DNA from 4 places in the Virgibacillus sediminis genome. Region 3 is predicted to be linked to each of the others. Evidence: riboswitches for the same ligand, from Rfam matches in the RefSeq annotation. Region 3 holds a riboswitch; each other region holds the start of a gene.
The links. Region 3 has a riboswitch for thiamine pyrophosphate ahead of ACFODW_RS03905 (lipoate--protein ligase family protein). Riboswitches for the same ligand answer to the same signal wherever they lie in the genome.
Positions count from the first base shown of each region.

Region 1: it holds a riboswitch for thiamine pyrophosphate, as region 3 does, so the genes downstream of both, thiT (energy-coupled thiamine transporter ThiT) here and ACFODW_RS03905 (lipoate--protein ligase family protein) in region 3, are expected to answer to the same signal.
Region 2: it holds a riboswitch for thiamine pyrophosphate, as region 3 does, so the genes downstream of both, tenA (thiaminase II) here and ACFODW_RS03905 (lipoate--protein ligase family protein) in region 3, are expected to answer to the same signal.
Region 4: it holds a riboswitch for thiamine pyrophosphate, as region 3 does, so the genes downstream of both, ACFODW_RS13535 (YkoF family thiamine/hydroxymethylpyrimidine-binding protein) here and ACFODW_RS03905 (lipoate--protein ligase family protein) in region 3, are expected to answer to the same signal.

Region 1 covers NZ_JBHRRZ010000005.1:49,733-57,022, forward strand. The annotation lists gene ACFODW_RS03320 (aconitate hydratase) at 1-1,154, opposite strand, end outside; gene ACFODW_RS03325 (YceI family protein) at 1,371-1,907, opposite strand; TPP riboswitch at 2,271-2,370, shown strand; gene thiT (energy-coupled thiamine transporter ThiT) at 2,467-3,039, shown strand; gene ACFODW_RS03335 (hypothetical protein) at 3,133-3,258, shown strand; gene ACFODW_RS03340 (general stress protein) at 3,423-3,773, opposite strand; gene ACFODW_RS03345 (hypothetical protein) at 3,904-5,322, shown strand; gene ACFODW_RS03350 (Glu/Leu/Phe/Val family dehydrogenase) at 5,412-6,794, shown strand; gene ACFODW_RS03355 (carbon starvation CstA family protein) at 7,003-7,290, shown strand, end outside.
Region 2 covers NZ_JBHRRZ010000002.1:91,522-98,811, reverse strand. The annotation lists gene rbsK (ribokinase) at 1-397, opposite strand, end outside; gene ACFODW_RS01485 (D-serine ammonia-lyase) at 748-2,079, opposite strand; gene ACFODW_RS01480 (TatD family hydrolase) at 2,298-3,077, opposite strand; gene tenA (thiaminase II) at 3,086-3,769, opposite strand; TPP riboswitch at 3,861-3,968, opposite strand; gene ACFODW_RS01470 (heavy metal translocating P-type ATPase) at 4,229-6,334, opposite strand; gene ACFODW_RS01465 (ArsR/SmtB family transcription factor) at 6,321-6,710, opposite strand; gene ACFODW_RS01460 (glycine betaine ABC transporter substrate-binding protein) at 6,827-7,290, shown strand, end outside.
Region 3 covers NZ_JBHRRZ010000006.1:95,356-102,645, reverse strand. The annotation lists gene trpD (anthranilate phosphoribosyltransferase) at 1-192, shown strand, start outside; gene trpC (indole-3-glycerol phosphate synthase TrpC) at 193-978, shown strand; gene ACFODW_RS03920 (phosphoribosylanthranilate isomerase) at 980-1,618, shown strand; gene trpB (tryptophan synthase subunit beta) at 1,596-2,795, shown strand; gene trpA (tryptophan synthase subunit alpha) at 2,795-3,586, shown strand; TPP riboswitch at 3,663-3,766, shown strand; gene ACFODW_RS03905 (lipoate--protein ligase family protein) at 3,880-4,740, shown strand; gene lipA (lipoyl synthase) at 4,712-5,656, shown strand; gene ACFODW_RS03895 (M20 metallopeptidase family protein) at 5,727-6,896, opposite strand; gene ACFODW_RS03890 (YfcC family protein) at 6,909-7,290, opposite strand, start outside.
Region 4 covers NZ_JBHRRZ010000035.1:35,031-42,320, reverse strand. The annotation lists gene ACFODW_RS13565 (DMT family transporter) at 1-176, shown strand, start outside; gene ACFODW_RS13560 (DUF6470 family protein) at 282-836, shown strand; gene fliW (flagellar assembly protein FliW) at 851-1,306, shown strand; gene csrA (carbon storage regulator CsrA) at 1,293-1,520, shown strand; gene ACFODW_RS13545 (flagellin N-terminal helical domain-containing protein) at 1,648-2,802, shown strand; gene ACFODW_RS13540 (hypothetical protein) at 2,872-3,111, shown strand; TPP riboswitch at 3,205-3,310, shown strand; gene ACFODW_RS13535 (YkoF family thiamine/hydroxymethylpyrimidine-binding protein) at 3,401-3,994, shown strand; gene ACFODW_RS13530 (ECF transporter S component) at 4,014-4,619, shown strand; gene ACFODW_RS13525 (ABC transporter ATP-binding protein) at 4,606-6,201, shown strand; gene ACFODW_RS13520 (energy-coupling factor transporter transmembrane component T family protein) at 6,185-6,964, shown strand; gene ACFODW_RS13515 (DUF3231 family protein) at 7,015-7,290, opposite strand, start outside.

The DNA of each region.
Region 1 (7,290 bases), on a different contig from region 3:
GACCTGCCTGGGAAATTCCTAGGTGTTGTCCGCAAACTGTTTCTTCCTGTTGCTGGAGCCTGCCCCATACCGATACAGCCGTTGCATCCTGCCTGGTGCAGTCTGGCACCTGCACTGAGCAGACTGGCGATATGAAGGTCATCCACCAGGTTGGTCAGCATTTGCCTGGATGTCGGATTAATATCAAAGGACAGGCCTGGAGCAATGGTTTTATTCTTGACGATTTCCGCTGCCATAGCAAAATCCCGAAATCCCGGGTTTGCCGAGGATCCTATATAAGACTGATAGATAGGTGTTCCAGCTACTTCTGTTACTGGAACAACATTTCCGGGACTCGACGGCTTGGCAACCAATGGCTCCAGCTCAGAAAGGTTGATTTCATCGTCTATGTCGTAGGTGGCATCTTTATCTGCAACTACTTCTACCCAGTCATCCTCCCTATGCTGGATGCGGAGGAATTTCTTCACCTCTTGATCAGAAGGGAATACGGTAGTAGTTGCCCCTAGTTCAGCTCCCATGTTTGCTATGACGTGGCGATCCATGGCACTGAGGTTATCCAGTCCAGGTCCATAGAATTCGATGATTTTGCCGACACCGCCTTTAACATCGTAACGTCTCAGAAGTTCAAGGATGACATCTTTAGCACTTACCCAATCCGGCAGTTCGCCTGTCAGCTTCACTCCAAATATTTTTGGCATGGTAATGTATATTGGTTCTCCCGCAATGGCCATGGCCACATCGATGCCGCCTGCTCCCATGGCGAGCATACCCATACAGCCGTTTGCACATGTATGGCTGTCGGAGCCCAGCAGTGTCTTGCCTGGAACGGCCAGTCGCTGCATATGGACAGGGTGGCTGACACCATTGCCAGGTCTGCTGTAGTAGATGCCAAACCGCTTTGCAGCGCTTTCAAGAAATAGATGGTCATCCGGATTCTTACTGTCTACCTGGATAAGGTTATGGTCGACATATTGAGCAGAGACCTCTGTCTTGGCATAATCCAAACCCATCGCTTCCAACTCCAGCATGACCATGGTACCGGTTGCATCTTGGGTGAGGGTCTGGTCAATTTTCAGTCCGATCTCTTCGCCTGGTTTCATTTCTCCAGACACTAAATGATCTTTGATCAGCTTTTGTGCTACATTTAAACCCATAAATCCCATTCCTCCTTTTTATAGATAGTTTACCTCAAGGAAGTTAACTTCAAACAATGCAGAGAGAAGGGAATGCAATAAAAGAGGCAGTCTCATCGAAAAGATGATTCTGCCTCTTTTTCTTTGTTGACGGAGTCACGCCGTCTTAACCTCGTGTGTTGAGCATGGTAAGTACATAGCTATTCAGGCAATTATGCTCTTCCTTGATGCTTGGTATTATTCCGCTTTATGTGCTTCAATCTCTGCATGAACTTTGATGTCCTCACCGACGAGGACACCGCCTGTTTCTACAGGTGCGTTCCATGTCAGTCCGAATTCTTTCCGGTTGATGGTGGTGTCCGCGCTGAAACCTGCCACGATATTGCCGCTCATAGGATCCTTGCTTTGCCCTTCATAGACTACATCGACAGTGACCGGTTTGGTTGTACCTTTAATAGTAAGATCCCCAGTTACATCATAATTGTTGCCTGATTTCTTTTTGATATCCGTAGCAACAAAGGTAATCTTCGGGTATTTCTCCACATCGAAGAAATCCTCGCCGCGAAGGTGGTCATCACGGCCTTCCTGTCTTGTATCAATACTTGCTGCGTCAATAGTTACCTCTACATTTGAGTCCGTCAAGTCTTCTACGTCTGCCTCAATTACCGCAGAAAAATCGTTGAAAGTTCCCTTTACTTTAGAAATCATCATATGTTTTACTGTGAAGCCAACTTCACTATGTGCGGTATCTACGTTCCAAGTTGTTTTAGCCATTCATTATCCCTCCAAATTATAGTATCTTGCGTTAGTTACTTTATGTTACTAAGTATAAGTTTATAAATAACGAATGTCAAGGCAAAACATCTTTAATTCAAGTGATTATTTCACATGGCCTAGAAATTCTATATTTCCAACGGTGAGGTGGAGACCCGAACGCAGGTGGGACCACTGGAAAAAATGAGAAGAGACTGGGAGGCAGGGGCCTATATAAGCTGACTATTGGATCAATGTGTGGAATAGCTGGGCTGTCCATGAATCTATCTTCTTGCTTGAACGTCAGCTCTCCAGCCGGCTGGACTTTTTGTTGAATTGATAGGACAGGTAGTATACAATACTAGTAGCAAAAAAAGTGAATGGAAAGCCTGCAGGGGGAGCCATGTGGCTGAGAGTGGACAAATGTTCAGACCCTTTGAACCTGTTAGTTAGTACTAGCGCAGGGATGGTGGCTTTCTTGATGGTAAAAAGCAATGTGAGCGGAACTGTTCCCATCAGGAAGTCTTCCCCTTGGCATTGCTTTTTTTGTGTGCAGAAAAACTGCTGGGGAGGTTATTATATGAAGTCCGGCAAGACATTATTTCTGATAGAAGTAGCTGTATTTACTGCATTAGCACTATTGTTGGATATACTGCCCTTCCTGTCATTTAAGGTTTGGGCGATGGGAGGCTCTGTGTCTTTTGCTATGATTCCCGTGTTTGTTGTGGCCTTCCGCTGGGGGCTGAAGGGCGGTCTTTTATCCGGCTTCCTATGGGGTATTCTTCAGGTGGCAACAGGGACCGCTTATATTCTTCATCCTATACAGGGGCTGTTGGATTACCTGGTTGCCTTTACGGTGATTGGGTTTGCGGGTATATTTGCCCGCAGAATCCAGCAGGCAGTGAAAGAAGGCCATACCAAAACCTATCTATCTTATATTACGGCAGGGGCTTTTATCGGATCGGCACTTCGTTTTCTGGCACATTATATTGCGGGAATCGTATTTTTCGGTTCCGCAGTGGAGGGGCAGCCAGCATGGTTATATTCCCTTCTCTATAATGGTTCCTATATGCTGCCATCTTTTATCCTGAGCACCCTGATCATATTCTTCTTATTCCATAAGCAGCCCAGAATTCTATTGAGAGCTTCATAGCTTGCCAGTTTCGCTCACAGAAAAGCAACCTCTATGGCACAGGAGGTTGCTTTTTTAATAGAATAGAAATATGTAGAAGGAGGGTGAACCATCTTGCGGGAATTAGTGGGAAGCTGCACTGTCTGTGGGAAAGAGATTTATTGTGAAAATGGTTTTTTTGACGGAGAGCAGAAGGATGGGGATTTGTACTGCCATGAATGTGCCGGCTTGGAGGACTAGAGGATGCATGGCGGTTGGATCCGTTAAGACGGATTGGCGAATACCCGAGGAGACAGGCGGGCAATTTGCTGAGGGTCTAGGCTGATTGATGCTGTTCCTGCCCATGAAGGAGTAAAAGCAAAAAGAACACGAGCTGGGATTCGCCAGCTCGTGTTCTTTTTGCTTTAGAGTAAATAACTGTTTATATTTTCATAGTTGGTAACAATCAGGAAAATTTTCCCTTCGTCCATCTCTTCTTCATATTGCTCCGCTTCTTCTTGGGAGAAGCCGATATCTTTTAGTTTCGTCCGCAATTCATCTCCCTGGCTCTTGAATACGGTACCTACAGCGTCGGAGAAGCCCATTTCGTCCGTACCAATTGTGTTGGCATCAGCCCCGCCGGCTACACGTTCCGTACGATCTTCATCATGGGAAATGATATATACATCATCTTTATTTACCCCTTTATCTTTCAGTACACTTACATCAGTTTTCAGCTGTTCATCGTTTGTATATCCTTTTATAAATGGTTTCATTCAGCATCCTCCTTCATAGTAGATTTATTGTTTTTATTCCCCTGGAGTTAATTGCTAAACATAGCAGTAGCGTTTTAGAAGCTTACTGCATAGGCTGTATAACTAATTCTTGAGGAGAGGCGTGGTCTATATGGGCTTGGAAGTCTCCCATTGGTTATATGGTTTATTTACGCTCGCTATTATTGTGGTGATGATCTTCCGTAAAGGGGTAGTATTTCCCACATTATTGGGAACGTTTGTCATCGCCTGGGTATACAAGGGCAGTTTGCTTGATGGCTTCACTGCAATTTTCAATGCCAATTTGGTAGCCGCACAGGAGCTATTCAGTATTTTTCTCATTATTACTTTCATGCTGGCATTGCTGAATTCTTTACATGACCTAGGTGCCGATCGAAAAATGATCCAGCCGATTCAGAGAATGATGGTCAATGGTCATGTGTCCTTCTTTGTTTTAGTGGGTGTCACGTATCTTATTTCTCTGTTTTTTTGGCCGACACCTGCTGTTCCTCTGATCTGTGCCTTGTTGGTTCCAGCAGCTGTTAAAGCCGGACTGCCCGTAATGACAGCTGCTGTGGCTATTGCGCTTGCAGGTCAAGGAATGGCCCTTTCTTCAGACTATATTGTTCAAGTGGCCCCGAGTCTGTCTGCTTCTTCCACTGGACTGAACGCCGGTTTGATTGCTGATAAAGCTTTATTGCTGTCGCTGTTTGCTGGTGTGACGGCTATCCTTTTTGCCTATTTGCTGTACCGCAAGGAAATCCGTGCGCCCCAAGACGTTCGGAATGAGGAGGAGTTCCAAAAGCTGCAGTCAACAACGAAGAGTGAGAGGAATAAGGCACAGACAAAGCATCTCTCTGCGTGGAGTAAGGTTTTTGCAGTCCTCGTTCCATTATCGCTTCTTGCGGTAGTCATATTTATGATGTACAGTAAGCTTCATTCAGGAAGTACAGGATTGATAGGTGGAGATGGGGCGGCTTTTGTCGGTGGAGTTGCCGTCATTCTGCTGCTGCTTTCCACACTGGCCTTCGGTAGACAGCATGCACTAGATTATATTACAAATCATATTACAGATGGCTTCGTATTTGCTTTCAAGGCGATGGGGCCGGTCATACCGATTGCTGGATTTTTCTTTTTGGGAAGCTCCGAATTTTCCGGTACGATTCTGCGAGTGGATGAAGATGCACCTGCACTACTGTTCGACTTGGTCAATGCGACCCAGGAATACCTTCCTCAGAGTGCTTTGCTCGCGGCCTTGAGCATACTGGTGATTGGTATAATAACCGGGCTGGACGGTTCTGGCTTCTCCGGACTCCCTCTTACGGGTGCACTAGCTGCTTCCCTCGAGACAGGGGCAATAGATGCTCCTACATTGGCGGCGCTCGGACAGCTTGGGGCGATTTGGACCGGCGGCGGTACGATTGTGGCATGGTCTTCTCTCATCGCGATTGCCGGCTTTTGTGGTGTATCTGTTATGGAATTGGTACGGAAGAATTTTCTCCCTGTGATGGCCGGCCTATTTATTGCAACCCTTGCAGCAGTCTTTATTTAATAACAAGCCAGCTTCTGATCGAATAGAGCTTTTGATTTCTCTTCAGTCGGGTATAGAGATATATGAATACTTGAACAGGAGGGATAATTGTGCCAGATAGTTCAAAAGAGATTGTTCAGGAGTCGTTGGCAGCATTGAGGGAGGATCCGACATTTCTTCCGGACCTTGAGGGGGAATCCAGGGAGAAGGCTTTTACTTCTCTGGCTTCCATCATTTCCACCCCCAACCATGTCCATAAATCCTATTTAAGAGTTCGCCTGGAGGATAATCGTGTAGAGCGGATTCCCTCTTTTCGGGTGCAGCACAATAATATGCTCGGCCCCTATAAAGGAGGAATCCGTTATCATCAATCAGTGGAAGAATCCGAGGTAGAAGATCTCGCCTCACTGATGACACTGAAGAATGCGTTGCATGAAGTGCCTTTTGGGGGAGCAAAGGGAGGAGTGGTCATTAACCCATCTGATTTCAGCGAGAAGGAGCTATATACGATATCCAAGAAATACGTCCAGTACTTTAGTGAAATCCTTGGACCGGAAAAGGATATCCCGGCCCCCGATGTAGGTACCAGTGAACGGGAAATGGATTGGATGATGGGTGAATACAAAAGCATTCACCCAGGCCAGAAATACAGGGAGAGCTTTACGGGAAAAAGTGTTCTCAATGGCGGCTCTCTCGGCAGAAGGGAAGCAACCGGAAAGGGTGTCTATTTCACCCTGCGCTATCTGCTTCATGACTTTGTCCAGGAAAATAGAGATTGGCTTGGGGAACGGGAAAGCATGTATGCGAAAACAGCATTGGAGTATCAGGACCGCACATTGGATATAGCGGTACAGGGTTTTGGCAATGTGGGATCTGTAGCCGCATTGGAAGCCTATCAATGTAGTCACCTTAATAATAAGGTAGTGGCAGTAAGTGATAAAAATGTAACCCTGTATAATCCGGACGGTATTGATATTCCTGATTTGATCCGGTTCAGTTCCTCCAATCAAAACAATCTGCCAGTCAACGATGATGAGCTGAAAGAAGCAAATATCAAGGCAGACATTCTGGGCCGGGATGAGTTGTTGAAGCTGGACTGTGATGTACTCATTTTTGCAGCACTGGGCGGCCAGGTCCATGAAGGCAATATGGATACAATAAAGGCGAAAATTTTAGTAGAAGGTGCAAATGCTCCAATTACGGAGAGAGCGGATGAATATTTGAATGAACAAGGTGTCATTATCTTGCCGGATCTTTTGGCCAATGCAGGTGGAGTAATCGTCTCTTATCTGGAATGGCTCCAAGGGAGGGAAACCCAATTTCTTGAAGAGGAAGATGTGTTCCGGAATCTTACTAATAAGATGAGGAAGACGTTTGATACCATTTTTCCTCAGTACTTCGGTGACCGCCATTCTCTTCGAAAAAATTGCTATATCCACGCTGTGATGAAATTATCTACGATTATCTACCGGCAGGGAAAGTTGTATTACTAAAAAATAAGAGGGTGTTCCTTCCATGGAGCAGCCTCTTATTTTTTGGGCTTTATAGTTCTAAATTATTGAATAATTGTCAAATTATAATATAATTGTACTAGATAAGAGCGCTTTCACATAGCGTTTAACAGGACCTTATCCAGCTATCGGCCATAATTGGCCAGACATACAGGAAAATGGTCTTCAAAAAATGGGGGGAGGAAGAGAAATGCCAGGTATCGCGGTCGCAATAATTGGTTTGGTTATTTTTGCATTAGGCTACCGTTATTATTCCAAGTTTGTTGCCGAAAAGATTTTCAGGCTTGATCCGAATTACGTTACACCGGCCCATAAATATAAGGACGGGGTAGATTTTGTCCCGACAAATAAATTTGTACTTTGGGGGCATCATTTTACTTCTGTGGCAGGGGCGGCTCCTATACTCGGTCCTGCGATAGCTGTCTATTGGGGATGGCTGCCGGCCTTTCTTTGGGTAATACTCGGAACAGTGTTCGCT
Region 2 (7,290 bases), on a different contig from region 3:
CTGCTATCTTTTCTTTTTGCGTTCGGACCAATTCCGGGCTCACCTGCTGATTGGCACCTGGGGCGACGATGATCCGGTTATCCCCGCCGGACAATATAATAGTGGCTGTTCCTGTTGCCGTTCCTGGCATAGTGCGGACTCCTTCCGTGCGGATCCCTTCATCCCTCAATCCAGACACCAGCAAGCGCCCAAAGGAATCATCTCCCACCGCGCCGATCATCTCCACTTCAGCCCCCATTCTCGCCGCTGCCACTGCTTGATTCGCTCCCTTGCCACCAGGGCTCATGGCAAAACCTTCCCCTAAAATGGTTTCTCCCTGCTCGGGCATCCTTTCGGCATTAACTGCCAGATCCATGTTGATGCTGCCTACTACACATACCTTATTCTTTCTGGACACTCTAATTCCTCCCCTTTCTGAGCTGCGTCCTTTTCCATTCTGTCATTGACTGTACCCACTTCCTATGCTGCCTTATAATTATTGGAGAACCTTGACTAGCTGCCGCTGAAAATACTAGAAAAATCGGGCTTCAGAAGAAAAAGATGAGTAAGAAAAACGAGGTCGGCATATGAGGGAATTACGATGAAGGTTCACATAAAACCATTGTTTAAAGATTGATCTGGGAAGTGTGTACATATTTGTATACAATTTTTTTTAATGAAGCAGGGGTATTCTCCAGGAAGTGTGGATTCCCGACGAGCCGGGAGACGACCCTCAAAGAGCTCCCCAGAGTAAGGGGAGCTGCATGGCTAGTTGGCCCCAAGCAGCCCTTTCCCCTTATCATAGAATTCTTTCCTCTCTGGATCTGGTACCAATCCACCGCCGGTCGCCCATGTGATGTGGGTGATATTTTCTGGACGGATCTGCTGCTCCTCCAAATAGGAAGACGCAAGGACCTGCTGAGGCACCGAAAGTCCAGCTGCTGCAGAAGGTTCCAAACTAAAACCCGCCTTATCCTTGGTGATGGCAAGCAGACGGAAGAGTTCGTCATCTTCCACCGTACTAATCCCGCTCACTAGCTGACTGCTGATGTGTGTCGCAAACCGGGATGGCCTGCCGACTGCAAGGCCGTCTGCTTCTGTCCTATTATCGAGTCCGAAGTCCTGGACGCTTTTTCCTGCCCCTTCCCCAGTGCCGATACCAATCAGGACGGAAGGAGAATGGGTCGGTTCCACAAAAAAGCAATGAACATGATCACCGATGATATGTTTCAGCCCGAAAGTCACGCCTCCCGGGGCACCGCCAACACCACAAGGGAGATAAACAAAGACGGGGTGTTCTGCATCGTGGCGGATTCCCTGCTCTTCCAGCTGCTTCTTCAAACGGATGGCAGCCGTACTGTAGCCCAGGAATAGCTCCCGGGAGTCTTCATCATCCACGAAATAACCATGGGGATCCTGAAGCGTCTGTTTCCGGCCTTCCGCAACAGCCAGACTGAAATCGCCCGAAAACTCTTTTACTTCCGCTCCTTTTTCCCGTAGAAGATCCTTCTTCCACTGTCTGGCATCACGGGACATATAAACAGAGACACGGAAACCCAAAGTTGCTGCCAGGATACCGATGCTCAAGCCCAAGTTGCCGGTGGATCCGACACCTATTTTATACTGGCTGAAGAACTCTTTAAATTCAGGACGGGCGAATGCCGAATAATCATCATCCGTACTGATTTTACCTTCTTTCAGTGCAAGATTCTCCGCGTAATGGAGCACTTCGAAAAAGCCTCCCCTCGCCTTGACCGAGCCTGCAACAGGCAGGGAATGATCCCCTTTCACATACAATTGGCCTGGGAGAGGCGTGTCATATAAATCGGTAAGTGCATCCTGGATGCCGGGTATCGCAGTCAGCGGCGATTCGATGATGCCACCTGCCGGCTCAGTTTCTGGGAAGGCCTTTTTGATAAATGAGGCAAACCTCTCCCACAGGCGTTCGGCTTCATAAATGTCGTCCTTGGTGACAGAAGCCTCAAGTTTACTGACCCCTTCCAGCTGCTGATTCAGCCAGAGGACCGGTTCCTTTCTTTGAATCTTTGCTAATTCCGGAAATCTTTGCTCATATTTCTCCATTACTTCTCTGGATATCATGTCGGACTCCTCCTACTCTTCTGAGATTCATAACGAAAGCAACTCTAAGTCCTGTTCGTTAAAAGTGGAAATACGACTTCTGCATATAATATGTGAATAATAGAGCTTCATATGATACCAGCCGCATTTTTCCGGTTCTGGTTGATTAGTTCCAATTGTAACATGGTCCCAGCGGGAGTGTCGCATGTCAGGGCAAACCAGGAGAAGGTGCAGGTTCATCAGGAAATCCGGTAGAATCGAGTCGTGTTGGCATATAGCTGCCTATAGACGGACGAGACCGCCCGCCCTTTCAGCGCAGCAATTCTATCTACAGATTGGTGAATCATCTTTGGATGGGTCACTTGATGCAGAAACGGCCCCTCGAACGGCCAGGGACCGTCCGTTTCCACCATCATTTGATCCAATGGATAATCCCGTGCCAGCTTTTGAATCTTTGGTTTATATAAAACATCAGGTGTAACGGAAATATAATAACCATTCTGCTTCATTCGCTCGACGGTTTTGTCATCTCCCTTGAACCAGTGGAAATGGGCATCCTGGATGGAATGCTTCTCCAACAGGCCGCAGACAAGTGGAGCGTCTTCATAAACAGCATGCAGAGCCAATGGGGCATCCAGCTCACTGGCGAGCTGGATGAACGCTTCCAACAGTTCAATATATGGTTCGAGGGGCAGTGACGGGTCATCCTTAATCAGATAATAAGGAAGACCCACCTCCCCCACCGCGGACATCTCTTCACTGTTCTGTCTGATAAACTGAAGCAAGTCGGCCAGCTCTTCTTCTGGTGGCAATGGCTGTTCGGGATGATAGCCAAATGCCGTCAGAACCTGTGGATACTCTTTAGATAAAGCTAGATTCACACGAGAGGAGGCAAGGCCACTGGAGACCGATATCAACCGATCGATTCCATCATCTTCAGCTTCCTGAAGAATAGCGGCACGGTCTTCCTCCCGGTATGCATCCAGATGAATATGGGCATCGATGATTTTCTTTCGCATGTGGTCCCTCAGCTTTTTACAGACTCAACAGCAATTGGCCAGTTCTCCATTCTATAGGCCATTTCCCAGAAGGAGTATTCATATTGGCTGCTGATCATAAAATGTTCTTTCATCCTGGCACGGTCCTGCTTGGTTACCTCTTCGGCAATCGCATCCAACCGATCGATTTGCTCCATCACTGATTCTTTGAACCAATCGCTCCCGTAAGCATCCATCCACTTCTGATAGACAGGTTCTTCCGGTTTGGAGCCCTTTAAGCGTTCACCAATTTCATAGTAGAGCCAGTAGCACGGCAGAATCGCTGCAATGATATCGCCGAGATGGCCGTTATAGCTTGCCCTGTGCAGATGTGATGTATATGCATAGGCAGTGGGCGCCGGAATGAAATTCTCCTGTTCCTGATCCGTTATCTTAAGCATCTTATAAAAAGTTTCATGCAGACCCATCTCCGCTTCATAGGACCCCTGTGCATGGGATGCCATCCTGCTTGTCGTATAAAAGTCCTGCGCTTTCGCTGCCCCGATTGACTGTGCTTTGGCAAAATGGGACAAATAATAGGCATCCTGCATGACATAATAGCGGAAGCACTCAAGTGGAAGTGTTCCTTCTCCTAATTCTTTGATGAACGGGTGGCTGAAGCTCGCTTCCCAAATAGGGTTTGCCTCTTTTCTTAATTCCTCTGAAAATCTCATCATAAACCTCCTTCAATTTTCCATTGCATAGAAAAACCTCCCTCCCTGAAGACAGGAAGTGGAGGCTGAATATACTGGTTTATGAATAGACGTATCCCATGCCCCACTTCCCTACGCTGGTATAAGCCAGATCAGGTTCAAAGGGTCTTAAAGTACACTTTAATCTCAACCTTGTAACAAGGTTCCCCCAGTGGAAGTTTCACTTATTCGAATGGTATTACCTTCAATATATCATTGAATTGGTAATTGTCAAATACTTGCGGGCAACAGTGGCTAGGAGTTGAGGGTTAGCTGTGGGCAGCCCAGTTAGCAGATAAACCGGACCAACTAAATGAGTGGGTATAAACCACTCCGGAAATACACTTCGGTTTCCGAAGCGGCTATTCCCACTAAACTAGATTTCTAGCTCATTCAGCTTTTTCTTTTGATTAAACACTTTTGTCCTAGCACACAATCATTTTATTCACCGTTTTTCATCAATCGCATTGAATTCAACACAACCGCCAGTGTGGCCCCCACATCGGCGAGAATCGCAATCCACAATGTCAGCCAGCCAGGAACCACCAGCAGAAGTGCAACCACCTTAATACCAAGCGCAAAAATGATATTCTGCTTGATGATCGTTAATGCCTGTCTGCTGAGGGAAACGGTATATGGCAATTTCTCCAGATCATCCGCCATCAAGGCAATGTCCGCCGTCTCAAGTGCCGTATCCGTACCGGCTCCCCCCATGGCAATACCAACTGTCGCAGCAGCCAGCGCAGGAGCGTCGTTCACTCCATCTCCTACCATTGCCGTGTTGCCATATGATTGCCGTATTTCTTTGACAGCTGACAGCTTATCCTGCGGCAGCAATTCTGCCTTCGTATCGGTCATGCCAAGCTGCTCTCCTATCGCGTTGCCGGCAGCTTGATTATCTCCGGTCAGCATTACTGTCTTCCTGATACCTAACGCATGGAGCTTCTCGATGATCGTGCGGCTGGTATGTCTCACCTTATCGGCCACCGCAATGATGCCTGTTATTTCCTCCCTCGTTCCAATAAGCATCACGGTCTTCCCCTCGGCCTGCAAGCTGCCGATTTGTTCTGCATGGGCTTCCACTGGCGCATGAATCTCTTCAAATAAGGAAGGACTGCCAATAAAATAATCGATTCCTTCTATGGTTGCCGAAGCACCTTTTCCGGTGATGGACTGGAAAGCCTCTGCCGTATAATCCACCACGTTTTCCTCCTCCGCCCTGCGGATAATGGAGGAAGCAAGCGGGTGGCGCGAATAAGTTTCCAGTGCTTTTGCCATACCCAAGATCTCCTGTGGTGATTTTTCCCCTAATGGCAAGATATCGGTCACTTCCGGTTTCCCTTCCGTCAATGTCCCTGTTTTATCAAAAGCGATGGCCTGGATGCGACCGGTTTCCTCTAAGTGGATACCACCTTTAATCAGTACTCCATTTCTGGCAGCATTGCCGATCGCGGTTACAATCGCGACAGGGGTGGAGATGACGAGTGCACAAGGGCAGCCGACAACCAGCACTGCCAGGCCGCTGTATACCCATTCAGACCAAGACCCGCCTAAGAAAAGCGGCGGCACTACAGCAACAAGGGCAGCCAAGACAATGATGGCGGGTGTATAGTATTTAGCGAATCGATCTACAAACTGTTGCGACGGAGCTCTTTCTGCCTGTGCCTCTTCCACCAGGTGGATGATTTTGGCAATGGTTGTGTCTTCACTCCGTTTTGTAACCCGGACTTCCAGTGATCCCTCTTCATTGAGCGTACCCGCAAACACCTCGTCCCCGGGGTTCTTGTATACCGGAATCGATTCTCCGGTAATGGCTGCTTGGTTAATGGAAGTGGCACCCTTCACCACTTCCCCGTCCATGGCGAGCTTATCTCCAGGCTTGATCAGCATGATATCGCCGATCTGAACATCCTCGACATCTACTTCCATCAGTTGGCCGTCTCTTCTGAGAGTTGCCCTGTTTGGAGCGATATCCATCAGGGACCGGATCGACTGCCGGGCCTTATCCATGGAGTAATCCTCCAATGCCTCACTCAAAGCAAACAGAAAGACGACAATGGCCGCTTCCGCCCATTCGCCAATGATCGCGGCACCTATGATGGCGATCGTCATCAGTGTCCGCATATCGAACTCCAGTCGGGATAGGTTTTTCAGTCCTGTTCTGAACAAGTCCAGCCCGCCGACCAGTATGGCTGTAATGAATAATCCTATTCCCAGTGGATGCTCATCCCCAGCCTGAACGACAGCAAGGATTCCTCCAATGGTAAACAGCAGGGAGATCAGCGGCAGCAGATTCTCCCTTTTCTTCCAAAAAGGATCCTTCGGCTGTTGGCGCTCCCTTTCCGGATATACCTTGATTCCATCGAAAGCACCAGCCTCTTCCAGTTGCCGGACACTTGCCTCTCCTTCCACCGTCACTTTGGAAGCGCCGAAATTGAGCTGGACATCTTCCACTGTCTGGATGTCCCGAATATTCTTTTCAAATTTTGCCGCACAGTTCGTACAGGACAATCCTTCCAATCGGTACGTCTGTTTAGCTGTTTCCATGTGGACCGCCTTCCTTCGCATGTGTCATCGATATCTCTACAAGCTGACGGACATGGTGGTCATCAAGGGAATAGAACACCATTTTCCCTACCTTCCGCGACTTGGCAATGCCTCTCTCCCGAAGCGAACGCAGATGATGGGAAGCAGTTGCTGTAGAACAGTCCAGGATATTGGCTATATCACATACACATAGTTCGTCTTCCAATGTGAGGGCATAAGTGATTTTCAGCCTGGTTGGATCCCCAAGCGCTTTAAAGATCTGTTCCACACCATTCACTTCCGCTATCCGCGGTTTGACTTGCTTAACCTTCTCCTCATCCGAAAGAAACGTGTCGCAAGAGGAAGCTTCCGGTTTATTTACAAGTTTCCGATTCATTCTTATCACCTTATTCAAATGTTCATTTGATTATAATCTATGACAGTTATCGGAAAATGTCAAACATTTTCCGCATTTTCTTAAGAGGATAGGTTGGTTTTGAGATCGATTTCTTTATGGATGCACGGCTGCCATATACAGAAGCGGCGAGATGGGAGAAGTTTGAGGATGATTTAGTAAAAGTATCAACAAGTTATGAAAATGCTGCACTTGGTTGGTTTGTACCTTTTTATGTGGAAGAAAACCCCATAGAAGATCTGAAACAAAACGCAGAAAAGTATGGCGGCGAAATATATACCATTTCTGAAGGCGTAGGTATTGTGGAGATTTCCAAGGAATTAATGGAAGGTGAAAATATGCAAGAACATGGCTTTGAATTGAGCCCCTCTACTGAAGGTGCCATGATTTCCGTTGTACAAGATAAAATTGACAATGAAGAGCCTGTGGCATTCACTGCTTGGAGACCACATTCCATCTTCGCGCGTAACGATTTGAAGTTTTTAGAAGGCCAAGAAGAGTATTTCAATCCAGATAATGTATATGTATTGTCCTATAAAGACATTGAAGAAGAATACCGGGA
Region 3 (7,290 bases):
CACGGCCAAAAAGGTTCTTACTATGACACAGTACTCTTAAATGCTGGTTTGGCTCTATTTACCAGCGGAGAGGCAGAGACCATCCGCGGAGGGGTCGAATTAGCCAGAGAAAGCATTGATTCAGGCGCAGCCCTGGAAAGGCTGAATCGCCTAGTAGAATACAGCAGTAAAATTCCAAGCGAGGTGTCCTAATTGTCAATCCTGAAGAAAATCATTTTAGAAAAAGAAAAGGAAGTAGTTGAACTCAAAAAAAGGGAGTTCAACAAAACTCATCCCAAAGCAATTTCCAGCTTTCAACAAACAGTGGAGAACAGCAATAACATGAACATTATTTCGGAAATTAAACGTGCTTCCCCTTCCAAGGGAGAGATACGTATGGATGTGGATCCTGTTGAACAGGCGAAACAGTATGAAGCAGCGGGCGCATCCGCTATCTCCGTACTGACTGACCGTTCCTTCTTTAATGGATCCATGGATGATTTAAGAGCAGTCAGGGAAGCCGTAGACCTCCCTATTCTTTGCAAAGACTTTATCATCGACTCGGTACAGATTGACCAGGCGAAAGAAGCAGGGGCTAATATTATTCTGTTAATTGCGGCCGCCCTTACGGATGAACAGCTGCAGCAGCTCTACCAATATGCATGCGAACTGGATTTGGAAGTATTATGTGAAGTCCATAATGAGGAAGAAATGCACCGGGTGCTCCTATTAGAACCGGAAATCATCGGAATCAATAACCGTAACCTCAATACTTTTGAAGTGGATATAAAAACGACAGAAAAGCTGGCTGCCATGGTTTCCAATCCAAGCACTGTCCTGGTATCCGAAAGCGGCATCCGCACCGGCGAAGATGTATATCGAGCGAAGGAATCAGGAGCCCGGGCCATTCTTGTCGGCGAAACATTGATGAGGTCGGATAATCTTGTGGATACCTTCCGTGAATTGCAGCTAGCCGTCAAGGAAGAAGAGGTGAGGTAGGATGAAAGTTAAAATTTGCGGAATAAAAACAGTTGCTGCAGCCCACTCCGCAGTACAGGCTGGGGCTGACTTCATTGGATTTGTTTTTGCACCCAGTAAACGGCGGATCACTCCTGAAGATGCAGCACTGATTGCTCATTCACTCCCTTCCCAGGTGAAAACAGTAGGAGTATTCGTCAATGAAAGCACCGAGAACATTCTGCAAATTGCCAGTCAGGTTGGCCTGGATTACATCCAACTCCATGGTGACGAACCGGAACAGAAAGCAGCGGAACTTCCCTATAAGGTTATTAAAGCCTTCCCTTTTAAAGAAGAGGAAATTAATAGAATCACAGGATACTCATGTGATTACTATTTGATAGATAGTCCAAAAGGAAACAACCGTGGCGGGAATGGAACGACATTTAATTGGGCTTTGACAGAGAAATTGCCAGTCAGCAGAAAAAAGACCATTTTGGCCGGCGGGCTTACCCCGGAAAATATTCAGCAAGCTATTAAAATGGTCAATCCAGCTGCAGTGGATGTCTCCAGTGGAGTGGAGACGAATGGAGAAAAGGATCCAACCAAGATACGGAAATTCATCAAGAATGCAAAACAGATAAGAAAGGATGAGGCCAATGACCACATATACCATGCCTGACCAATCAGGAAGATACGGAGATTTCGGCGGGAGGTTTGTACCGGAGCTGCTGATGCCTGCGGTTATCGAATTGGAAGAAGCATATAAGGAAGCAATGAACGACCCCGAATTTGTGGAAGAGCTTAATTACTATCTAAGACAATATATCGGCCGTGAAACCCCCCTTTATCATGCAGCCAATATATCTGAAAAATTAGGGGGAGCGGACATTTATCTCAAGAGAGAGGATTTAAACCATACAGGTGCCCATAAAATCAATAACACGATCGGCCAGGCATTATTAACGAAGCGGATGGGCAAAAACAAGGTAGTTGCAGAAACAGGCGCAGGCCAGCATGGAGTGGCCACCGCCACAGTGTGCGCACTGCTTGGCCTAGAGTGTGTAGTGTTCATGGGAGACGAGGATATACGCCGGCAGAAGCTTAATGTATTTCGTATGGAGTTGTTGGGCGCGGAGGTGCGTGGTGTCTCTCAAGGCAGCGGAACATTGAAAGATGCAGTGAACGAAGCACTCAGATACTGGGTGAGCCACGTAGAAGACACGCATTACATCATAGGCTCGGTTGTAGGTCCCCATCCATTCCCGCAAATTGTACGCGATTTGCAGTCTGTTATCGGAAAAGAGACAAAAAGGCAGATCATGGATCAGACAGGAAAACTGCCAGATGCAGTGGTTGCATGTGTAGGCGGCGGAAGTAATGCTATGGGGATGTTTCACCCATTCATCGAAGATACCGACGTCAAGCTTTATGGAGTGGAAGCAGGTGGCGCAGGGCTGGAAACGAACCAGCATGCGGCCACTCTCTCCGGAGGAAGAGTAGGAATCCTGCATGGTACAATGACCCACCTGCTGCAGGACAGCAACGGACAGATCGAAGAAGCCTTCTCCATCTCTGCTGGGCTTGACTATCCTGGAGTGGGGCCTGAACACAGCCATCTGTATAAAACAGAAAGGGTGGCCTACACCTCCATTACCGATGAAGAGGCACTGGAGGCATTCCAATATCTCTCAAAAACCGAGGGGATTATTCCAGCATTGGAAAGTGCACATGCTGTAGCATATGCAGTCAAACTGGCACAGCAGATGGAGAGAGGCGAATCCTTGGTGATCTGTCTGTCCGGTCGAGGAGACAAAGATGTAGACCAAGTAAAAGAGAAAATCGAGGAGGAACAATAATGGGGAAAGCAAAATTGGAAAATACATTGAACCAAAGAAAGGAATCGGGGCAAAATCTATTTGTACCCTATATTATGGCTGGGGATGGCGGCCTGGAAAATTTGGAAGAACGCATCTCCTTTCTTGAGGAAAGCGGAGCTTCTGCTGTGGAGCTGGGCATACCATTTTCCGACCCAGTGGCAGACGGACCGACCATTCAGGAAGCTGGGATCCGCGCTCTTGAAAAGGGCACATCCCTTTCCATGGTGCTGGATGAACTCGCTTCTTTCCGTAAAGAGCGAAACATACCCGTTATACTGATGACCTATTTCAATCCCATACTTATCTATGGACCAGAACGCTTTGCATTGGCCTGCAAACAAGCAGGTGTAGACGGCGTAATCATTCCCGACCTCCCATTGGAAGAGCAGTATATTGTCAGTGGTTATTTAAAGGAGAATGATATTGCATTCATCCAACTTGCAGCAATGACAAGTCCCGATGAAAGACTCGCTGAGCTCGCCAGAAGATCAGAGGGATTCCTCTATGCTGTTTCCGTCATTGGAACTACAGGGGCGAGAACCTCGCATAACGAGAAGGTGCAAGGATTCTTGGAAATGCTCAAAAGTCACAGCAATGTCCCTGTACTTGCCGGCTTCGGCGTATCCAACGCCAACCAGGCGATAGAACTCAGCAAGTCTGGAGATGGTGTGATTGTCGGCAGCAAGATTGTGGACCTTCTCCATCAAGGGGATACAGAAGCAATTAGGCAACTAATTCAAGATAGTACACAAACTAACGTAAAAGTATGATTCGTTTTATCGGACTTTCGCCAAGATTTACAATTAAGGAAATATAAGGTAGCATAGATATGGAATAATTAAAAAATTTAAGCACTAGGGGAGCCAGAGGTACGGCTGAGAGGGGCATTCGCCCTGACCCTTGCACCCGATTTAGGTAATGCTAGCGTGGGAAAGTGCAGTTGATATATATGCATATCACTTCATATATTGTCAGACTGCATTCTCCGTGAGTGCAGTCTCTTTTTTTGAGGCTGCGGGTTCAGCCGCTGTCTCCGTTTGGTGACGGAACAGGAGGTAACAATTTGGAGAAAGAATGGGCTATTCTGGACAGCGGTTTCCATGATGCCGCGACAAATATGGCTTTGGATGAATCGTTGTTGAACTGGCACAGCAAAGGTATGATACCTCCGACTCTACGATTCTATGGCTGGTCAAAACCAACCCTCTCCATCGGGCGGTTTCAAAAGCTGAAATCCATCAACATGGAAGCTCTGAAGCGGCACGACTGTGAGTTAGTCCGGAGGCTGACAGGCGGTAGTGCTGTCCTGCATGACAATGAGCTCACCTACAGCCTGGTGATCAATGAGCAGGACCCTTCCATACCCGCCTCTGTTCAGGAAGCATATCATATCCTGTCCAAGGGTGTCCTATCAGGTTATAGAAACATTGGAATTGATGCAGACTATGCCCTTCCTGAAAGAAAGCGGGAAAGAGAGAGAACCTCCATTTGTTTCGAAAAACCGGCGTTCTACGAGATGGTTGTAGACGGAAGGAAAATCTCCGGAAATGCCCAGACAAGGAAAAATGGCGTAGTGCTCCAGCATGGTTCCATCCCAATAAGCATGGATACCGAAATGCTATTTGACCTATTCCGTTTCTCATCCGAAAAACACCGCGTGAGGAAAAGAGAATCCTTTGCTGAAAAAGCAGCGGATATTGCACAACTGACAGGAAAAGAGCTGTCCTATAAGGATATGACGGAGGCATTCAAAAAAGGGTTTGAAGATGGGCTCGACATTAATCTGCACCCGATGGCCCTGTCGGATGCACAATGGAACGAAGTATATCAGCTGGCGGAGACAAAATACTCATCGGAAACATGGAATTATCAAACATCGAAGGAGCGTGTCGATAATGGCGAAGCAAGCAGAGTACATACGTAAACCCGATTGGCTGAAGACAAAGATCAATACCAACGAATCTTACAGAAAGCTCAAGCATCTGATGCGCGACAAGAAACTGAACACAGTATGTGAAGAAGCACGGTGTCCCAACCTCCATGAATGCTGGAGCGAGCGGAAAACAGCGACCTTTATGATTTTAGGGGATACCTGCACACGAGGCTGCCGTTTTTGTGCGGTTAAAACAGGCCTTCCGAATGAACTTGACTGGGGAGAGCCACAGCGGGTCGCTGATTCTGTCAAAGTGATGGGACTTAAGCATGTTGTGGTGACTGCAGTGGCAAGGGATGATTTGAAAGATGGAGGCGCCGCGGTATTTGCCGAAACCGTCCGGCAAATACGCAAGCAAAATCCTGCAGCCACCATTGAAATACTTCCTTCTGATATGAAGGGCGACTATGAGAGCCTTCACACGCTGATGGATAGTGGGCCGGATATTTTCAATCACAATATTGAGACTGTCCGCCGCCTTACTAAGAAAGTGAGAGCCATCGCTATGTACGACCGGTCGCTCCAGCTTCTTGAACGGGTTAAGGAAATAGCACCGAATACACCGACGAAATCAAGCATCATGGTAGGCCTTGGAGAAACCAAGGAAGAGATCATTGAAGCAATGGACGATCTGCGGGCACATAATGTCGATATTATGACCATTGGCCAATACCTTCAGCCAACCAAGAAACATCTTAAAGTAGAACGCTACTATCATCCAGATGAGTTTGAAGAATTAAAGAAGATCGCTCTAGAGAAAGGATTCAAGCATTGTGAAGCCGGGCCATTGGTACGCTCTTCTTACCATGCCGACGAACAAGTAAGCAATGCATCAGCCCAACGCAGGATTAAATACATGAAAGGCGTGGAACAACAAGAAGAATCAGAAGTTGATTTCCAATTCTAGTAAGTTTCCATAAAAAAACACCAGCCGCCCTCTATCGGGACAGCTGGTGTTTTTGCACCGGAAGCATCTCCTAGTTGTCAGAAAATACCAGTTGAGCGAACATCTTGCCAATATGGAGCATCGCCCGCTCATCTACTTTGAACTTAGGGTGATGATGTGGGTAAACAGCATCAATCTCTGGGTTTCCTCCGCCTACCGTAAAGTAGACTCCCGGCACCACCTGCTGATAAAAAGCAAAATCTTCACTGCCATGCATTGGCTCCTCCGTGTGGACTGCATCTTTCCCAAATACAGTCACAGCATTCTTCCGGACCTTTTCCGTTTCTTCTGGATCGTTCCATATGGATGGGCAGTCCTTCACATAGTCAAAATCCACTTCTGCACCAGCTGCTTCACAGGTGCTTTTGACAATCTGCCTCATAGATTGTTCAATGATTTCCATTGCTTCCTGGTCATATGTACGTACGGTTCCTTTAATAACAGCAGTATCAGGGATGACATTGGTGGCTTTTCCGCTGTGAAATGAACCGACGGTCACAGCTGCAGCACTTTGAGGGTTAACTCTTCTGCTGACAATCTGCTGCAGATTCACGACCAGCTGGCTTCCCGTCACCAACGGATCCACCGTATTATGAGGTTCGGAGCCATGGCCACCTTTACCATATATTTTAATGTAAAAGTCATCCTGAGCAGAAGAAAAGTAACCTTCCCTTACTGTACAGGTGCCGAAAACTTCCGTAGACATAACATGTGCACCATAGATAACATCGACTCCATCCAAGCAGCCGTCTTCTATCATGCTTTGGGCACCACCTGGCGTGGCTTCCTCAGCAAACTGATGAACGAAGACTACCGTTCCCGGCACTTCCTCCCGTACCTCACTCAGCACCTTCGCCACACTAAGCAGGGAAGCCGTATGGACATCATGGCCGCATGCGTGCATGACCCCTGGAACTCGGGATTTATAATCTATATCGTTCTCCTCCTCGATAGGAAGTCCATCAAAATCGGCACGCAGAGCGATGGTCCTTCCAGGCTTACCACCTTTGAGGATACCTATGACTCCCCGCCCGCCTACACCTGTCTGAACATCTATGCCCAGACCCTTCAAATATTCGGCTATTTTTTCGGGTGTTTTTTCTTCCTCATGGGAGAGTTCTGGATACATGTGGAAATCCCTGCGGAGTTCCACGATTTCTGGGAATATTTCCTCTAGCCTATTATAAATATTTTCAAGCATTTCTCTTCCCTCCTACCAAATAAACAAATGTGCAACTGTGACAAAGATTGCAGCTAGTATGTACCATATAACGAGCAGCGGCCAGGCCCACTTCACCCATTTCACCCAAGAGATCTTAGCGACAGCCAAAGAAGCCATCAGAACCCCGGCAGTGGGCGTGAGTATATTTGAAATTCCATCACCGAACTGGTAAGCCAATACTGCTGTCTGCCGTTCAACTCCTAATAAATCACCTAGCGGAGCCATGATCGGCATACTTAACGCTGCCTGGCCGCTGCCGGATGGCACAACGAAATTCAGCAGACTCTGTGTGAACAGCATGCCGAGCGCAGCCAGACTAGAAGGCAAACCAGATACCATGGATGATATACTGTAAAGCAAGGTGTCAATTGTA
Region 4 (7,290 bases), on a different contig from region 3:
GGCTGGATATGGTCAGCGCCACCATCTCGACACTGTTGGTACCGATCTTCGGCCTGGCATTCAGCAGCGTCCTGCTGGGAGAAACCATGACCATCGGCGTGCTGACCGGCTCGGCAATGATCATTATCGGAATTATCATCGCCACCGTCAGATGGAAAAATCCCCGTGTCCAGTAAGGGCCCGGGGATTTCCTGTATCTTTTTAAAGAATAACGATTTGTTGACGATATAAGAAATGGAGCAAATTTGTATCGATTAAAATTCACACAGGGAGGCTTGCGTATGCGGGTACCACAGGTCCAGATCCAGACAACCCCGGCCAGGTTAGGGCTGAATATCACCAAGCCTCAGCAGACGATCCGCCAGCCTCAAGCCGACCAGTCGATCGAACAGCCCCGGGCCAATATGTCCATCCGCCAGCGCCCCGGTAAGCTGTCCATCGACCAGACAAAGGCCTGGAACAATCTTGGACTGGAAAGCATGCCGGTCCGGACCGAGAAATTCACGAGTAAGGCGAAACAGAATTGGCTGGAAGGGGTTGGACGGAGGGCCCAACAGGGAAAAGAACTAATGCAGATCGAAAATGAGGGAAATCCCCTAGCAGCCCAAGCCAAGCAGAATTCCGTGCTGGACTTTACCTTATATCAGCCAGGGAATATTCCTGCACACGCCTGGGTCGACATCTCCTATCAGCCGGGAGGAGCTGATATTTCGGTGGAGCCCCAAGCGCCGAGGATAAATACAGTCCCCCGCAAGGCTGAGACGTCCTACCAGCCGGGCGAAGTGAATGCCTATATGGAACAATATCCGGATATCCAGATTGATTGGAAAGTTTAAAGAGGTGGTTTTATATGAGAATAGCAACAAAATATTTTGGCACAGTAGAAGTGGCAGAAGAAGAACTGATTCAATTTGAAAGGGGCCTGCCGGGATTCGAAGGCTATCATTCCTTCGTTCTGATCCCGGTCGATGAACAAGGTGTATACCAAGCCCTGCAGTCTATGGAGGAAGCGGGCATCTCACTCATTGTGACGAATGCTTATATGTTCTATCCCGACTATGCATTTGACTTGGACGAAAAATCCCAAAACGACATCGAACTTAAACAGCCGGAAGATCTGGCTGTCTATAATGTGGTGACGTTAAAAGACCCGTTTGAAGCATCGACGATCAACCTGCAGGCACCAATCGTTATCAACAAGAAGGCGGGAAAGGCCAAGCAGCTCATCCTGAATGATAATACCTATCAGACCCGTCATCCACTCCTAAAGTCAAATAAAGGCGGTGACCTGCATGCTCGTCCTTAATCGAAAAGTCGGAGAATCCATCCGCATCGGCGATGACATCGAAATAAGTGTCACAGCCATCGAAGGCGGCCAGGTGAAAATCGGAATCAACGCCCCGAAGCACATCGAAATCCACCGCCAGGAAATCTACACAGCCATCAAGGAAGAAAACGCCGAAGCAGCAGCCTTCTCAGAAAATATCCTGGATCTCCTAAAAAATACAAAAAAAGATTAAACATCTCCCAAGGTCGGTCGATATAAGTAGTGTAAGCAAATACAATGTCGGCCGACGCTTGTTTTGCCAAACAAAATAGAATCCCACAAGGATGTGGGGTCACCTAATTCAGGGAGGAATTATTAAAATGAGAATCAATCATAACATTGCAGCTCTTAATACACATCGTCAGTTGGGGAATGCACAGAATGGGCAAATGAATTCAATGGAGAAATTGGCATCAGGACTTCGTATTAACAAAGCTGGAGACGATGCAGCAGGTCTGGCAATTTCCGAAAAAATGCGTGGACAGATTCGTGGTTTGGATATGGCTCAAAAAAATGCACAAGATGGCATATCTATGATTCAAACAGCTGAAGGTTCGTTAAATGAATCTCAAAGCATTCTTCAGCGTATGCGTGAACTTGCTGTTCAATCAGCTAACGATACAAATACTGAAAGTGACCGTGGAGAACTGCAAAAAGAAGTTAACCAACTAGCTGAGGAGTTAACTCGTATTGCGGATAATACAGAGTTTAACACTCAAAACCTACTTGATGGAAGTTTTGAGGGTACATTCCAAATTGGTGCCAATGCAAATCAAAATCTTTCTATTTCTATAGATGCTATGGGGTCTGAGGCTCTTAAGGTTGCTGGATTTGCTGCTGGAGAAGCGGTAGATTCCGGGAACGTTAGTATTGCAAACTTAACCGGCGAAGAAATCACTGTTCAGTACGCGGACCTTGGGACAGAAGCTGTATCTGAAACGACTGCGGTTTTTGATGAAGACTCTAATACAATCACTGTTACTCTTAAGCAGGATGCGGGAGCTGATGCTACAACTGCAGCTACAGCAACTACTGCTACACAAGGTGAAGTTGCTACAGCATTGGCAGCTACTGGAAAAGTAACAGCGACTCCAACAACAGCTGATACTGCTTTCACTGCAACAACAGCAGATGCAACCATCGCTGCTTCTACCGTTTATGATACTTCAAAAGGTATTGACATTTCATCTCAGGGTGCAGCTAACAGTGCAATTGAAACAATTCAGACTGCTATTGATTCTGTTTCAGCTGAACGTTCTAAACTTGGGGCAGTTCAGAACCGATTAGACCATACTATCAATAACTTAGGTACATCTTCTGAAAACCTAACTGCTGCGGAATCTCGTATCCGTGATGTAGATATGGCGAAAGAAATGATGAACCAAACAAAGAATTCTATTCTTGCTCAGGCATCACAAGCAATGCTGGCTCAAGCTAATCAACAACCACAAGGAGTATTACAACTTCTACAATAATATTAATAAAGGAAAAGACGCTAGCTTTGCTAGGGTCTTTTTCATTACAATCTAGATAGGAGTACCGGTATGGATGATCATAAACAGGTGGAAAAAAGGTTCCTTCAAGAACAATTTGAGTGGGTTAAAGCCCGAGATAAAATCTTAGAAAAGATAGAAATAAAGCTATATGAAATGAGAAGTATAGCTGAATATGCTCGCGATCAAGAGTTGTCTTCACAAGAATTTAATAGATTAAATGACCAAATAAACGAATTGCAAAATGACGTTCTTAATTTGCAACAGCAGTTAAACACTGCTGTTCATTAAAACAAGCGAAGAAAATACTATTCTATATAACCCCCCTTTACAAAATTCACATAATTGTATACCATAAAGACACATGAAAACTGCATAACCGACAAAAAGCACTAGGGGAGCTGTCTGGAATGGCGGCTGAGAGGATACATTCTGACCCTTGGAACCCGATCTGGATAATACCAGCGTGGGGAAGTGCAGTGGACCGTATGATTAATGAACATGATGAATATACATACGACAAACTGCATTCCCGCGGGAGTGCAGTTTTTTTGTGCAAAAAAATTTAGGAGGAATTTACATGAACAATAACAGTTGTGGACCAAGCAGGATCGCGGGGTGCCAATTCACCCTGTTTCCGATGAGTGAAAAGTTTGTCGACATCATTCTCGGAGCCATCGAAGAAGTGGATACGTCGAAGGTATGGAAGGATACCGATGATGTGAGCACCTGTGTCCGCGGGAGAATGGGGCATGTGTTTGATGTGACCAAGGCGATTTTCCTGCATGCAGCCAAAACAGGGGAGCATGTGGCAATGAGCGGCACTTTCTCGATCGGCTGTCCTGGTGATACCGAGGCCGATTCTTATATGGATGAGTCAGATCAGCTGCTGAATGAGGAAAAGTCCCAAGCGATTTCCCAACAGGCAGGATGCAAATTTTCCCTGTATCCAATGGGCAGAGAGGATTATATGGATGCCATCTATGAACAAATCGACCTTTCCAAACACCGTGGAGTCGAGGTGAGCCATGCCCATTATGCGACAAGGCTGGACGGCGATGTGAAGGATATTTTTGAGGCCATGCACCAGTCGTTTGACAGTGTGCAGGAGAAGGTCTCCCATGTGACGATGACGTTCACCATTTCAGCGAACAGTCCATCCAATCAATCATAAGAAGAAAGGAGTTAACAAGATGACCAATCAATGGAAATTGAAAGAAATTGTCCTGATGTCCATATTAGGTGTGGTGTTTGGTGTCATTTATCTCGTGTTTTTCCTTGTTGGACAGGGGATCCGAAATATTCTCGTGCCATTCGGCCTGGCGCCGTTCGGTTATGAGATCATTTTTGGCATCTGGTTCATTGTCTCGATCATGGCGGCCTATATCCTGCGTAAGCCAGGTGTCGCCTTTACTGCGGAATTGATTGCCGGGGTCGTGGAAGTATTGCTCGGTTCAGCGGCAGGGCCGGGCCTAATCCTTGCCGCCGCCATCCAAGGACTAGGTGCAGAAGCCGTATTCGCTGCGACAAAATGGAAGTATTACCGGCTAAGGATCCTCGTGTTGTCAGGGGTGTCTGCAGCCGTCTTCAGCTTCGTCTGGAACCTATTCTCGGCCGGTAATATTGCGCTTGCGCCGTGGCTGATCGTTTCTACCTTAATTGTGAGGATGATCAGTGGAGCATTGCTCGCCGGAGTTCTTGGAAAATGGCTCAGCGACCAGCTCGCCAAAACCGGTGTGTTGCGCGGCTATGCTTTAGGAAAGGAACTGAAAAGGAAGCGGAAATATGGAGCAGCTTAATGTCCAGCCGAAGCCGGTGATCGAGGTGCGTGACTATTCCTTTTCCTATGAGGAAATCGATGAACAGCCATTGTTCAACCGGCTCAGCTTTGCACTGAATGAGAATGAAGTAACCCTCCTGATGGGGGCGAGTGGTGCCGGGAAAAGCAGCCTGGCCCTCTGCCTGAACGGGTTGTATCCCGATGCGGTCGAAGGGACTGCAACGGGGGACATCTATTTCCATGGCAGGCATATTAGCGAGTTTGAAAAAGGAGAGCTGAATCAAGAGATCGGCATTGTGTTTCAGGATCCGGAGAGCCAGTTCTGCATGATTACGGTCGATGATGAGCTGGCATTCACGTTGGAAAACCGGAAATTTCCTGCCTCTGAAATCAAAGGGCGGATCAAGGAAGTGCTGAAGGCTGTCGGGATGGAAGGATTTGAGCAAAACAAAATCCATGAGCTGTCCGGCGGGCAGAAGCAGAAGATTGCGCTTGCCGCTGTCCTCTTGCTTGAGCCGGAAATGCTGATTCTTGATGAGCCAACTGCCAATCTCGATCCCGTCTCAAGTCTGGAATTTATTGAACTCGTGCAGGAAATCCAAGAGGAGAGAGGCATGTCTGTCCTGATCATCGAGCATCAGGCCGATGACTGGTTGGAACTGATCGACCGGGTGCTGGTGATTGGCCGGGATGGACAGCTGCTGGCTGATGATACGCCGGAGCGGCTGTTGACAGAACAAAAGCAGCTGCTTGAGCAGGAGGGTGTCTTCCTGCCAAGGGCATATTCCGATGCAAAGGACCTCCGGGATGTCCTGCCAATCGCCGCCCCATCGGAGGAATCAGTGCTGTCTGTTGACGGGCTTGCGTTTTCCCGGAAAAAACAGCAGGTACTTGAAGATGTGAGCATGGATATCCGTGGCGGGGAGTTTGTCGCGATCGTCGGTGAGAATGGTGCAGGGAAATCGACACTTCTGCAGCTGATGGCTGGACTGCTAACGCCAAGTAAGGGAAATGTCTTGCTTTCCGGACGAAAACTGGAAAAATGGGATGAAAATGAACTCCGGAAGCGGCTGGGGTTTGTGTTTCAGAATCCGGAACATCAGTTCATCACCGATACCGTGTACGAGGAGCTGACGTTCGGCATGAGGCTGAACGGCTATGCCGAAGAGGAAATGGAACAAGCGGCAGGGGAGCTGATGCGGCAGTTCCATTTGGAAAAGCAGCATGACAGCAATCCCTTCTCTTTAAGTGGCGGGCAGAAACGCCGGCTCAGTGTGGCGACGGTGCTCGATGAGACACCGGACATCCTGCTGTTCGATGAGCCGACATTCGGGCAGGACGCGGCCACTACGGCGGAGTTGATGCATTATGTGATGGAATTGAAGAGCAAGGGGACGGCGATTGTATTTGTGACCCATGACATGGATATCGTCGATGCCGCGGATCGTGTCTCTGTGCTGCAGCATGGCAAGCTAGCCTATGACGGATCGCCGGAGAAGCTGTGGGAAAAAGAGGAACTTCTTCAGGAGGCAAGGCTCAGGCTGCCTGCAAGGATGCGCCTGGATCGGAAGGAAGGTGTGGTGTATGATCTCATCCATTAACCCGTCCATCAAGGCATTCGCTGTGCTGATACCGGGAATCATGCTTGGGTTCACGTTTGACGTGTTCACCCCGCTATTGTATTTCCTGTTCATCCTCGGAATAACGTTTTCGATGACCGACATTCCTACCTTGCGCTGGCTGAAGCTGTTCAGCCCGTTCGTATTGATCGCCTTGGGATTTGCCTGGATGACGGTGCTGTATGCCAATCAGACCTTTTCCTATGGGGAAGTGGTGTTTAGCCTCTGGGGGCTGGAGGTCACGACAGGAAGCATCCAGACCGGCATCAGCCTGGCGCTGAGGTCGCTATGCTTTGGTGCTTTGTCTCTATTGTTTATCCTCACAACGGATTCGACAAAGCTGATGCTGAGCTTCATGCAGCAATGCAAACTGCCGCCGAAAATCACCTATGGTATACTGGCCGGCTACCGATTCCTGCCGATTTTCCAGCATGAACTGCAGGTGCTCAAGCAGGCCCACCGCATCCGTGGTGTCGGCCGCACAAAGGGAATCAAGGGACGGCTGAACCAATTCCGCCGCTATGCCATCCCTCTCCTCGCCAACGGCATCCGGAAAGCGGAGCGTGTCGCTATTGCAATGGAGTCGAAGGGATTCACGGGAGATAAGGACCGCACCCATTATCATCAAATGAAGGTGGAAAAGCGTGACTGGCTGTTCTTTGTGCTGATGATCGGCATGCTGGCGGCAGTATTTATCCTGTCGTATTATCTCGGTTATCTGAATATATTCGGAAAGCGCTACTGAATGATGAAAAGGCCGGAGGGAACGCCCCTCCGGCCTTTTCTCGGTGCATGCTAACTTTTCCTTTCCGCAGCCATCGGCGGTTGTTCCAGCCATCCGTTGTCAATCATGATATTGATGCCGTCTTCCCCGAATTTCATAATTTCCGTAAGCAACCGGGAATAGTCGATCGCCAAGTCGCTGCGCTGGCTCTGGGAAATGGAGGAGCCATAGTTGCCCATGCCAGAATAGGTCATCAGATTGAAATGGTAGGAAATCAGCTTATCGGAAAATGGTGCTTCCGTTGAATCGGTGACCGTCTCGTCGATGGTTGTCGGTGCTGGGAGCGA